Regions from separate parts of the Streptomyces sp. NPDC021562 genome, predicted to be linked through region 2. Evidence: riboswitches for the same ligand, from Rfam matches in the RefSeq annotation. Region 2 holds a riboswitch; each other region holds the start of a gene.
What was found. Region 2 has a riboswitch for cobalamin ahead of AB0G52_RS22825 (CbtB-domain containing protein). Riboswitches for the same ligand answer to the same signal wherever they lie in the genome.

Region 1 (4,069 bases), on a different contig from region 2:
GCCGGGTGACCAGAATCTCTTCGGCGGCCCGACAGGGCGGCCGCGGCCGGCCGACGGGGGCCGCCGGCCAAGCGGCGACTGGGCTCCGGGCCGTAAGCGGAATGCCGACCCCCCGTCATTGACACCCTCAAGCCCCTCTCAGTTCATCTGCCGTTCACCCAGGTTGCCTACGGTCCAACAGCCAACGACTTCGAAAGATTGCCTGGGTAAATGGAAAGCTTCTCGCTGATCCTCGCGATTGTGGTGGTAACCGCACTCGCGTTTGATTTCACGAACGGTTTCCACGACACCGCCAACGCGATGGCCACCACCATCTCGACCGGTGCGCTCAAGCCCAAGATCGCGGTGACCATGTCCGCCGCGCTCAACCTGGTGGGCGCCTTCCTCTCCGTGGAGGTCGCCAACACGATCTCCAAGGGGCTCGTCGACGAGAACGGCATCCGTCCCGAGGTCATCTTCGCCGCCCTGGTCGGCGCGATCCTCTGGAACCTGGTGACCTGGCTGGTGGGCCTGCCCTCCAGTTCCTCGCACGCCCTCATGGGCGGTCTGATCGGCGCCACCGTCGCCTCGGCCGGCTTCGGCGCGGTCCACGGCGACGTCCTCGTCACCAAGGTCCTGCTCCCGGCGGTCGCGGCCCCGGTGGTCGCGGGCCTCGCGGCACTGCTCTCCACCCGGCTGTCCTACACGCTCTCGAAGAACGCCGAGGACGAGGCCACCCGCAAGGGCTACCGCGCCGGCCAGATCGCCTCCGCCGGCCTGGTCTCGCTCGCCCACGGCACCAACGACGCCCAGAAGACGATGGGCATCATCACCCTCGCGCTCGTCGCGGGCGGTTCCATCGCCCCCGGCTCCAACCCTCCCACCTGGGTCATCCTCTCCGCCGGCCTCGCCATCGCGCTGGGCACCTACATCGGCGGCTGGCGGATCATCCGCACCATGGGCACGGGCCTGACGGACCTCCAGCCGCAGCAGGGCTTCGCCGCCCAGACCAGCGCGGCCACCGCCATCCTGGCCTCCTCCCACCTCGGCTTCTCCCTCTCCACCACGCACGTCGTCTCCGGTTCCGTGATGGGCGCGGGCCTGGGCCGCAAGGGCGGCACGGTCCGCTGGTCCACCGCGACCCGCATGGTCGTCGCCTGGGTGCTCACCCTCCCGGCCGCCGCGCTGGTCGGCGCGCTCGCCGAGTCCGTGACGGACCTCGGTGACGGGGGCACGGCCGCGGTCGCCGTCTTCCTGGTGGCCGCGAGCGCCGCGATCTGGAAGCTCTCCCGCCGCGAGGTCGTGGACAGCAGCAACGTCGTCGGCACCGAGGAGCCGGCCGGTGTGGTGACGGCGGCGATCGCCGCCGTCACCCCGCCGCCCGCGGGCACGGTGACCGAGGGCCTCACGGCCACCATCCCCTCCCCCGCCGCTCCCGCGACCGACCCGGCCGCCACCGTCTGACCCCGAGGAACACAACCCGACATGAACATCGACTGGGCAGCCATCGGCTCCGTCTTCGGCGTCAGCCTCGTGGCCACCGTGGGTCTGGTGACCCTCTTCACGCTCGGCATCAAGGGCCTCTCCGCCCGCGAACGGGCCACCGCGCAGGGCAACTCGGCGGCCCTGGCCGCGACCGCCGCCTGCCTCTGCTTCGCGGCCTGCACCGCGGCCGTGGCGTACGGCATCCACCTGATCGTGGCGAAGGCCTGAGCCGCGACCGCACCGATCCACACCGATCCACACCGATCCACACCGATCCACACCGATCCACACCGATCCACACCGATCACGACAGCGGCCCGACCCGGGGCCGCCAGGCTCCGCCCCGATCCGTTCGCGGCGGAGCCTTCGGCATGTCCCAGGAGTCCCGCCGGACCACCGGTGTGGGCCTTCCCACACACTCCCCTCGCAGGTCAACGGCAAGTTGACGGGTCTTCCGGGGGCGTGGTGGACTGCCGGAGCCATGTACGGCGGCAAGAGAGGAAGCCGGTGTGAGTCCGGCGCGGTCCCGCCACTGTCACCGGGGTAGCCATCCCCGGGAGCCAGGAACTCTCACCGCCGGTCTCGTCGAACCAGGGCGTGGACACCCTGAGTGAGGACATATCGCCATGCGCGGCTGCCGACCGAGGTGCAGTAACCGGCCCGTCCCCGACCCCGCGGCGGGCTGAGCCGATGGGTGCCGATCGCGTCTTCGCGTACGGCGCCGCCGCCGGCCTTCTCGGTGATCTGCTGCTCGGCGATCCGCGCCGGGGGCATCCGGTCGCCGCGTTCGGGCGGGCGGCCGGGGCCGTGGAGCGGGTGCTGTGGCGGGACCACCGCGGCTGGGGCGCGCTGCACACCGCCGTGTGCGCGGGCGGCGCCGTGACGCTGGGTGCCGTGGCCCAGCGGGTGGCACGGCCGTCCACCGCCGCGTCCGTCGCGCTCACCGCCGCCGCCACCTGGGCCGTCGTCGGCGGCACTTCCCTCTCCCGTGAGGCACGGGAGATCGGACGGGCCCTCGCGGCCGGGGACGTCGAGGCCGCCCGGGCCCGGCTGCCACATCTGTGCGGCCGGGATCCGCAGGCCCTGGACGCCGACGGGATCGCGCGGGCGGTCGTGGAGTCCGTCGCCGAGAACACCAGCGACGCGGTGGTCGGCGCGCTGGTGTGGGGGGCGTTGGGCGGAGTGCCGGGGCTGCTCGGGTTCCGGGCCGTCAACACCCTGGACGCGATGGTCGGTCACAAGTCGGCCCGCCACCTGCGCTACGGGTGGGCCTCGGCACGCCTGGACGACGTGGCCGGATGGCCGGGGGCGCGGCTCACCGCCGCACTCGCCGCCGTGGCCGGGAGTGACCCCAGAGGCGCGCTGCGGGCCTGGCGGGCCGACGCGGCGAAGCACCCCAGTCCCAACGCGGGGCCCGTGGAGGCGTCGTTCGCGGGGGCGTTGGGGCTGCGGCTCGGGGGGACGTTGTCGTACGGGGGGCGCATCGAGCACCGGCCGGTGCTGAACGGGGAGGGGCGGAGCGTGGAGACCGGGGACATCGAGCGGGCCGTGCGGCTGTCACGGCGCGTGGGGTGGCTGGCGCTGGGGGCGAGCGCGGCTGCGGCCCTGCTGCGGGGACGGGTCGCGCGGCGCGCGGGGGGTTCCTCGTGAACGGCGGCGGGCTGCTGGTGGCCGGAACCACCTCCGACGCCGGCAAGAGTGTCGTGACCGCCGGTGTCTGCCGGTGGCTCGTACGACAGGGCGTCAAGGTCGCGCCGTTCAAGGCGCAGAACATGTCCCTGAACTCCTTCGTCACCCGCGAGGGCGCCGAGATCGGGCGGGCGCAGGCCATGCAGGCGCAGGCCTGCCGGATCGAGCCGACCGCGCTGATGAACCCCGTGCTGCTCAAGCCCGGCGGTGAGCGGAGCAGTCAGGTGGTGCTGCTCGGGAAGCCGGTCGGTGAGCTGAGCGCGCGGGGGTATCACGGCGGGCGGCAGCAGAAGCTGCTCGGGACCGTGCTCGACTGTCTTGCCGAGTTGCGGGGCACGTATGACGCGGTGATCTGTGAGGGGGCGGGCAGTCCGGCGGAGATCAACCTGCGCCGGACCGACATCGTGAACATGGGGATCGCGCGCAACGCGCGGCTGCCCGTGCTGGTGGTCGGCGACATCGACCGCGGGGGTGTCTTCGCCTCCTTCTTCGGGACCGTCGCGCTGCTCTCGCCCGAGGACCAGGAACTCGTCGCGGGCTTCCTCGTCAACAAGTTCCGGGGCGACGTCTCCCTGCTGGAGCCCGGCCTCGACATGCTGCACGGGCTGACCGGGCGGCGGACGTACGGCGTCCTGCCGTTCCGGCACGGCCTCGGCATCGACGAGGAGGACGGGCTCCGGGTCTCCCTGCGGGGGACCGTCCGCGAGTCGAACACCGCCCCGCCCGTCGGCGAGGACGTGCTCCGGGTCGCCGTCTGCGCGATCCCCCTCATGTCCAACTTCACGGACGTGGACGCGCTGGCCGCCGAACCGGGCGTCCTGGTGCGGTTCGTGGACCGGCCCGAGGAACTGGCCGACGCCGATCTCGTCGTGATCCCGGGGACGCGGGGGACGGTCCGGGCCCTGGAGTGGCTGCG
Region 2 (4,069 bases):
CGGCCCCAGTAGGCGACGGAGGCCCCGCCGAGCGGGTCGGCGCCGATGCGCAGCTCGGAGGCCCGGACCGCGTCGAGGTCGAGGACGCTCGGCAGGTCGTCGACGTAGACGCCCATGAAGTCGTACCGGCCGGTGGTGTCCGCGGCGAGCGCACGCGCGTAGGGGACGCGCCGTACGTCCTTCAGGCCGCCCGCGATGATCTGGTTGGCGCGGTCCTGGATCCAGGAGGTGGCGTCGGAGGCGGCGGGGCCGCCGCTGGGCGGGTTGTACTTGAAGCCGCCGTCGGCGGGCGGGTTGTGCGAGGGGGTGACCACGACGCCGTCCGCGAGACCGGTGGTGCGGCCCCGGTTGTGGGTGAGGATGGCGTGCGAGACGGCCGGGGTGGGCGTGTAGCCGTCGGCGCTGTCGATCAGGACGGTCACGCCGTTGGCGGCGAACACCTCCAGGGCGGTGACCTTGGCGGGTTCGGACAGGGCGTGGGTGTCGGCACCCAGGAAGAGGGGCCCGTCGGTGCCCTGGCCGCTCCGGTACTCGCAGATGGCCTGGCTGGTGGCCGCGATGTGGTCCTCGTTGAACGCGGTCGTCAGCGACGACCCGCGGTGTCCCGAGGTGCCGAACGCCACCCGCTGGGCGGGGTCGGACGGGTCGGGGTGCAGCGCGTAGTAGGCCGTGACCAGCCGGGCCACGTCGACGAGGTCCTCCGGAGCCGCCGGCCGGCCCGCTCGCTCATGCGGCATGAGTCCATTCCTCCGCTGTCGTTGCTCGATCACTCACCGCCCATCTTCCCTTGTCAGCGGTGACGCACGCGCGCGCGGGGGCCGTTTCACCGCCGACCGGTGGGCCGAACGCGCGAGGGCCTCCGGACGGTTCCGGAGGCCCTCGCGTCTCGTGGGTCGGTCAGTGCGCGGCGGGCACGGTACGCCGGGCGGCCGCGGCCCTCGCCGGTTTCGGGTTGAGCTGCCGCTCGGCCAACTCGCCGAACAGCAGGCCGAATCCGCTCCACAGCACCACCTGGATGGCGAGCGCCGAGAGCCGGAACCGCCACAGCAGGGTGGCCGGGAAGTCCTTGGGGACCTCGTTGACCACCGGCAGGAACTGGTACGCGAGCCCGATCACGACGACGAAAGCGGTCACCGCGACCACGGTTGCCCACCAGGTGCCGAGGCTCGCCCGCAGCCGCTTGCCGAGGAGGGTGGCGGCGACCGCCAGCAACACGCTGAGCAGCATCATCAGGAAGTACAGCGTGGTGCGCTTGCCGATGGTGTCCGCTTCGCCCACCGACGGCGGGTTGGCCGGGTACTTCAGGAACGGCACCACGTACACGGCGAGCAGCGCGCAGCCGGACAGCAGCAGCGCGGTCGCCCGGGGACCGAACCGGCCGACGCGGCCGAGGGCGAAGCAGTAGGCGAGGGCCGCGATGCCGCCGAAGGCGACCCCGTACACCAGGACACCGGTGGCGAGGCCCGCGGTGGACTGGAGGGAGCGGGAGACGACGACCATCTCGTGTTCGTGCGTGTGGGCGTCCTCGAAGCCGATCGCCTTGTCGACGTAGGGCTCGCCGAGGAGGTAGGCGGCCACCAGGGCGAGCAGCCCGGCGGCGAGGCCGGCGAGCATGCCCCGCACCAGGAGGTTTCGTACCGTTGCGGAGTTCATGGGCTGGACGGCGTCCCTCGCGTCAGTGGCAGGGGAAGCCGAGCAGGTGGCGGGCGTCGTGCACCCACTCGTGGACGTCCGTGCCGCTGAACACGGAGGTGGCGCCCTGCTCGGCGCCGACGAAGTAGAGCAGGACCAGCATCAGGATGCCGAAGAAGACCGCCCAGGGAGCTATCGCGGACAGCGGCAGCTTGGCGGGGACGGCGGGGGTGGTGGCTGTCGGCTGGGCGACGGTCTGCGCCATGGCAGAACCTCCTCTGGGAGTTCGCGTCCCATCTCGGTGGTGCACAGGACGACAGCCACGGGTCTGACTCGCAAGGGCCCGGGGGCTCTTGCATACAGTGGCGCGACCGTGCCGGATTCCCACCGGCTTCCGTCTCGCTGTCGTCGATACCGGACAGACCGTACCGCGTGTCGGAGGGCCGGCCAAGACCGCGTGACCAGGCGTGATCTTCCTCTCGCGCCCGCTCCGGTCCCGTCGGGGGCCTCTCAGGAGCGGGCCAGGCCCAGTTCGCGTGCGCCGAGCGGGGCGAAGAAACGGTCGACGTCGGCCTCGGTGACCTCGTCGAGGGTGGCGGGGGACCAGCGCGGCGCGCGGTCCTTGTCGACGACCTGGGCGCGGATGCCCTCCACCAGGTCAGGGGTGGTCAGGGCGGCGCAGGAGACGCGGTACTCCTGGTCCAGCACCTGCTCCAGGGTGTCCAGTCGCCGGGCGCCGCGGAGTGCGCGGAGGGTGACCTTCAGGGCCGTCGGGGACTTGCCGAGCAGGATGTGCGCCGTCTCCTTCGCCGCCGCGTCACCGTGTGCGAGCAGCCGGCGGACGATCTCCTCGACGGTGTCGGCGGTGTAGCAGGCGTCGATCCAGGTGCGGTGACCGGCCAGTTCCCCTTCGGCCGCGGGCCGTTGGCGGCGGGCGACCGCCTCGGCGACGGGCAGTTCGGCGAGGTCGGCGACGAACGCCTGGAGCGTGCCGGACGGCAGGTGGTGGTCGGCGAGTCCGCACAGCACGGCGTCGGCGGCGCCGATCCCGGCCCCGGTCAGGGCGAGATGGGTGCCCAGTTCGCCGGGGGCCCGGCTGAGCAGGTACGTGCCGCCCACGTCGGGGACGAAGCCGATGCCGGTCTCCGGCATGGCGATCCGGGAACGCTCGGTGGCGATCCGGACGCGGCCGTGCGCGGAGATCCCCACCCCGCCGCCCATGACGATGCCGTCCATGACGGCGACGTACGGCTTGGGGTAGCGGGCGATCCGGGCGTTGAGGTGGTACTCGTCGCGCCAGAACGCGGCCGCGGCGGTGCCGTCGCCGTCGCGGGCGTCGTCGTGGACGGCGCGGATGTCGCCGCCCGCGCACAGGCCGCGCTCCCCCGCCCCGGTGATGACGACGGTCTCGACGGCGGGGTCGTGCTCCCAGTCCGTGAGGGCTTCGGAGATGCGCTCCACCATCGGGTGCGACAGCGCGTTGATGGCCTTCGGCCGGTTCAGGGTGATGTGTGCGGCCCGTCCCTCGACGTGCAGCAGGACGGGTGCTTCGGCGCCGGTCATCCGGACACCCCGGTCAGGCCACGGGCCATGTCGACACGCATGTTCTCGTCGGTTCCTTCCACAAGCTGCCGGAGACGTCGCACTCGAACGATCCTCTCGCGCCGGGTCCGAGAAGCCCTCCCGGATGCCGGGTGAACCGGCAGGGAACTCTTGGTCATGGGTTTGTCTGGACGGCCGTTCGAGTACAGAGGGCTGCCTACCATGAGGCGATCACGAACGGTACGAAACCCGGGAGCTCGGGATGGTGTTGTCCGGCCTCACGCGGAGGTCGTCGCGTCCCTGGGCGGTCGTCGGTGTCACCGTCGCGTGCCTGACGGCCGGGGTGCTGGCGCTCACGCACGGCTCACGCCCGGCGCACGCCGACCCGTCCGCGCTGCCGCACACCCCCGTGGAGGTGTCCCCCAGCCGCTGCGGACGCGGGTGGACCACGCCGGTCTCCGGTGTCCAGGTCTTCGACCTGCACAACCCGACCGACGGTGCCGCCGAGGTCCTCCTGGAGGACCCGAGGAGCCAGGCCGTCTACGGCGAGGTCGAGGGCATCGGCCCCGGCACCACCCGGGAACTCACCGTGCGCCTGGGCAGGGGCGCGTACGCGTTCAAGTGCGTGCCCGACGACGCCGACGCCGTCACCGGCCCCACCGTGCGCATCGGCGGGGGCCGCAGCGGGCCGGCCGCGGCCCCGGTGACCGAGCACGACCTGATCCCGCCGGCGCTCGCCTACCAGAAGTGGGTCGGCACCGGCCTGTCCGAGGTCGTCCGGCTGACCACGGGTCTGCGGGACGCGGTGGACCGCGGCGACCTGGCCGCCGCCCGCACCGCCTGGCTGCCCGCCCACCTGCAGTACGAGCGGATGGGCGCCGCGTACGACGCCTTC
Region 3 (4,069 bases), on a different contig from region 2:
CCTCGGTGAGCGGGTGCCCGTCCAGGGTCACGACGCCGGCTGTGGGCGCGAGGATCCCGGCCAGCAGCCTGAGCAGCGTGGACTTCCCCGAGCCGTTGGGGCCGAGCAGGCCGACCGTCTCACCGGGGCGCAGGGTGAGGGTGACACCGTCGACGACGACCTTGTCGCCGATGCGCCGTACGACGCGGTCCGCGTTCAGGCTGCTCATGCTCTTCCCCGTCCGCGGTAGAGGACGGCGACGAACGCCGGTACGCCGATGAGGGACGTCACCACGCCCACGGGGACCTCCTGGGGGTCGAGGACGGTACGGGCGAGGGTGTCCACCCAGACCAGGAAGACGGCGCCGGTCAGTGCGGTGACCGGCAGCAGGCGGGCGTGCCCGGAGCCGGTCAGGGCGCGGGTGGCGTGCGGCAGGACCAGGCCGACGAAGCCGATCGCGCCCACGCAGCTGACGAGGGCGGCGGTGAGCAGCGCGGTGGCGCAGAGCAGGACCAGGCGAGTGCGGGCGACCCGGACCCCGAGTCCGGCGGCAGCCTCGTCACCGAAGGCGAAGGCGTCCAGGGTGCGGGCATAGCCGAGGCAGACGGCCATGACCACCGCAAGTACGGCCGTGCACAGCAGCACCTGTCCCCAGTCGGCACCGGTGAGCGAGCCGAGCAGCCAGAACAGCACACCCCGGGTGGTCTCGGCGTCCGCCGAGGTCAGGACGATGAACGAGGTCAGCGCCGAGAACAGCTGCATGGCAGCCACCCCGGACAACACGACCCGGTCGGTGCTGCCGCCGAGGGTGTGGCTGAGCAGCAGCACCAGGGCGAAGGAGAGCAACGCGCCGAGGAAGGCGCCCGCCCACAGGGGCACCACTGCCCCGCCCACTCCGAGAACGACCACGGCGACCGCCCCCGTGGAGGCGCCGGAGGAGACCCCTAGCACGAAGGGGTCGGCGAGCGGGTTGCGCAGCAACGACTGCATGACCGCTCCGCACACCGCGAGCCCGGCCCCGCAGACGGCGGCGAGCAGCGTGCGCGGCATCCGCAGGTTCCACACGATGCCGTCCCGCAGCGGAGCCAACGTGCTCTCGCCCAGGCCGATATGGGCCGCGACGGACGCCCAGACATCGCCGGTGGAGATGTCGGCGGGGCCGATCGTCACGGCCACGCCCATCGACACGAGCAGCGTGACCAGTCCCCCGCCCGTCAAGAGCAGGGCGCGACGCTCACTTGGCGAACCCGAAGTCACGCAGGCCGGCTGCGACCTTCTCGATCCCCTCGATCGTGCGGATGGACGGGTTCATCGCCTGCCCGCTCAGCAGGACGTACCGCTTCTTCTTCACCGCGGTCAGGTTCCGGGTGGCCGGGTCGGTCTCCAGGAAGCGGATCTTGGCCTCGGCGGTTTCCGCGGTCTGCTGCCTGCGGGTCAGGTCGCCGATCACGATGACGTCGGGGTCGCGGTCGGCGACGGTCTCCCAGCCGATCTGCGGCCATTCGTCGCGGGTGTCGGCGAAGGCGTTCTTCGCGTCGACCGCGCGGGTGATGGCACCGGGGGCACCGCAGCAGCCGGCGAGGTAGGGCGACTGGGAGTTGGCGAACCAGTACATGAGGGAGACGTCCGAGGCATGCAGTCCGGCGGTGGCCGTGCTCACCCGCTTCTTCAGGCCGGCGACCAGCCTCTCGCCGCGCTCCTTGACGCCGAACGCGCGGGCCAGATCGCGTATTTCCCCGTACACGGCGTCAAGGGTGAGCGGGGTGCTGCGCGAGCCGTCGCCACCGCTGTCGTTGTCCTTGCCGACCGAGCAGTCGGACGGGGAGACGTAGGTGGGCACGCCGAGCTTCTCGAACTGCTCGCGGGTGGCGACGCCGCCCTTGCCGAGGGTGGAGACGAACGAGGCGGTGACGAAGTCGGGTTCGGCGTCCAAAACCTTCTCGAAGGAAGGGTTGTTGTCGGCGAGCCGGGGCACGGACGCGTTGGCCTTCTCCAGGCCCTTCAGCACCGGGTCGGTCCAGGTCGCCGTACCGGCCATGCGGTCGGCGAGACCGAGGGAGAGCAGGATCTCGGTGGTGCCCTGGTTGAGGGAGACGGCCCGCTTCGGGGCGGACTTCACAATGACCTTGTGGCCGCAGTTGTCGAAGGTCACCGGGTAGCCGGCGGCGGAGGTCATCTCCGGCTTCACGTCCTCCGCGCCGGAGGAACCGCAGGCGGTGAGCAGCAGGACGGAGGCGAGGAGGAGAGCAGGAGTGCGGAGCACGGGCATGCCTCTGGGGTCGGGGCTCGTACGCGGAGCCTGGCCTACAGGTGTCCCCCACGCCGGGGCGAGGAGGTGCCAGCAGGTCTTCGGACTCGGGTTCGTCCGGCCGGGGCGCCTTCCCGGTCTCCCAGTGGCTCGCGTGCCCCGCCCGTCCCCCTCACCGCTGCGCGTCAGTTCCGGATTCGCACCGGATTCCCTGGCCTCGGGTGTGGCTCGACTGGCCCGACGAGGCTATCAAGTCCGCCGTACGGTCAGATGGTGCGCTCGGTCACGGGGTACGGCACGAAGGTGCTGGTGTCCTGGTCGATGCGCAGGGACTGCCCGAGCGGTGGTGCGCCCCGCTGGGGCCAGTCGAGGCGTACGCAGACCCGGCAGCCCGTGCCGGCGGCGGTCGGCGGGTTCTCCGGCAAACGCCTGGTCGCCGGTGTCGTGAACGGCCGCAACATCCTGCAACATCCCCACGGTGGGCCCGGGAGCTTCCGGGCCGCGCATGGCAGCGGGCCCGCCATCGCCCTGAGGCTGCGCCGCAGCAGCAGGCCGTGCACCTCGTGGTGCGCGCCGTTCAGGGCGGGCGAGCACCTGCGCCGGCAGTCCGAGCCCGGCGTCCTGGCCACCGGCACACTCCGTAGGGTCGGTGATCCAGGAGCGCGCTCTCGAACCCGTGCCGAACGGTCCCGGAACCATGTTTGATCTTTTGAGTGCCACTGCGGCAGGTGAATTCGGTTGCGACGGGGCCGGCGCGCCGGTGAGCTAACTCCATGGAAGGCGCCACGGAACAGGAGCGACGGGCGACGGCGGGAACGGCCCATCGGGGCATGCGGCAACCGGAGCCACGGCACAGGTCGGCGGTGCTTGTGGCCCTGATGCTGGCCGCCTTCACCTTCAACACAGCGGAGAACCTGCCGATCGGTCTGCTGGAGCTCATCTCCGGAAGCCTTCGGGTGTCAGTGTCAGCGGTCGGTCTCCTGGTCACCGGCTACGGCGTGACGGTGGCTCTCGCTTCTCTGCCGCTCGTCCACGTCACGCGCGCCATGCCGCGGCGCCATGTGCTCACAGTGCTACTGACCGTGCTTGTCGTGTCCAGCCTGATCGCGGCCCTGGCCTCCTCCTACTGGCTGTTGCTCGTGGCGCGGCTGCTGACCGCGCTCGCCCAGGCCTTGTTCTGGGCCGTGATGGGGCCGGTCGCGGTGGGCCTTTTCCCGCCCGAGGTCCGCGGGCGTGTCGTCGGTGCGCTGTCCGTCGCAGGTTCTCTCGCCCTCGTGCTCGGTGTTCCCGCCGGGACCTGGCTGGGCCGACAGAGCGACTGGCAGGTGCCCGTCGCCATGCTGGCGGCTCTGGCGGGCGTCTCCCTGGTGACGATCGCCGTTCTGCTGCCGACCTCGCGTCCGGAAGAAGAACCCGCCGCCTACGCAAGCAGTCCCGACGTCCGGCGGTTCGGGACAGTGCTGACGACCGGGACCCTCTCCGCCACCGGGGCGTTCACCGGATACACGTACATCGTGAAGTTCCTGGGCGGCGTGAGCGGGTTCTTCCCGAACGCGGTCAGCGTCCTGCTCGTGGTTTTCGGTGTCGCCTGTCTGGCCGGGGTGAGCATCACCGGGGCACTGCTGGACCGCTTCCCGCGGTCCGTGCTGCCCACGGCCGTAGTCACACAGGCGGTGGGCATGCTCGGCTTGTACGCGGTCGGCACTCATCCGGTGGCGGCGGTGATGTTCCTGGTCCTGATGGGCGGAGCGCTCGGGCCGGTGTTCATGGTCACCCAGAACGAGATGCTGCACTGCGCGCCGGGCCGAACGGACGTCGCCCTCGCGGCGAACTCCGGCGCCT

Region 1: it holds a riboswitch for cobalamin, as region 2 does, so the genes downstream of both, AB0G52_RS32220 (cobalamin biosynthesis protein) here and AB0G52_RS22825 (CbtB-domain containing protein) in region 2, are expected to answer to the same signal.
Region 3: it holds a riboswitch for cobalamin, as region 2 does, so the genes downstream of both, AB0G52_RS17000 (ABC transporter substrate-binding protein) here and AB0G52_RS22825 (CbtB-domain containing protein) in region 2, are expected to answer to the same signal.

What each region holds. Positions count from the first base shown of each region.
Region 1 is NZ_JBFACN010000026.1:54,332-58,400, reverse strand. Features, by position in the region: gene AB0G52_RS32230 (inorganic phosphate transporter) at 211-1,443, shown strand; gene AB0G52_RS32225 (hypothetical protein) at 1,465-1,692, shown strand; cobalamin riboswitch at 1,913-2,055, shown strand; gene AB0G52_RS32220 (cobalamin biosynthesis protein) at 2,155-3,114, shown strand; gene AB0G52_RS32215 (cobyric acid synthase) at 3,111-4,069, shown strand, end outside.
Region 2 is NZ_JBFACN010000014.1:119,111-123,179, forward strand. Features, by position in the region: gene pgm (phosphoglucomutase (alpha-D-glucose-1,6-bisphosphate-dependent)) at 1-737, opposite strand, end outside; gene AB0G52_RS22820 (CbtA family protein) at 898-1,653, opposite strand; gene AB0G52_RS22825 (CbtB-domain containing protein) at 1,676-1,897, opposite strand; cobalamin riboswitch at 1,934-2,074, opposite strand; gene AB0G52_RS22830 (enoyl-CoA hydratase/isomerase family protein) at 2,143-3,195, opposite strand; gene AB0G52_RS22835 (EfeM/EfeO family lipoprotein) at 3,437-4,069, shown strand, end outside.
Region 3 is NZ_JBFACN010000009.1:308,749-312,817, reverse strand. Features, by position in the region: gene AB0G52_RS17010 (ABC transporter ATP-binding protein) at 1-208, opposite strand, end outside; gene AB0G52_RS17005 (iron chelate uptake ABC transporter family permease subunit) at 205-1,161, opposite strand; gene AB0G52_RS17000 (ABC transporter substrate-binding protein) at 1,214-2,248, opposite strand; cobalamin riboswitch at 2,302-2,479, opposite strand; partial or broken gene AB0G52_RS16995 (short-chain fatty acyl-CoA regulator family protein) at 2,494-2,634, opposite strand; gene AB0G52_RS16990 (MFS transporter) at 3,106-4,069, shown strand, end outside.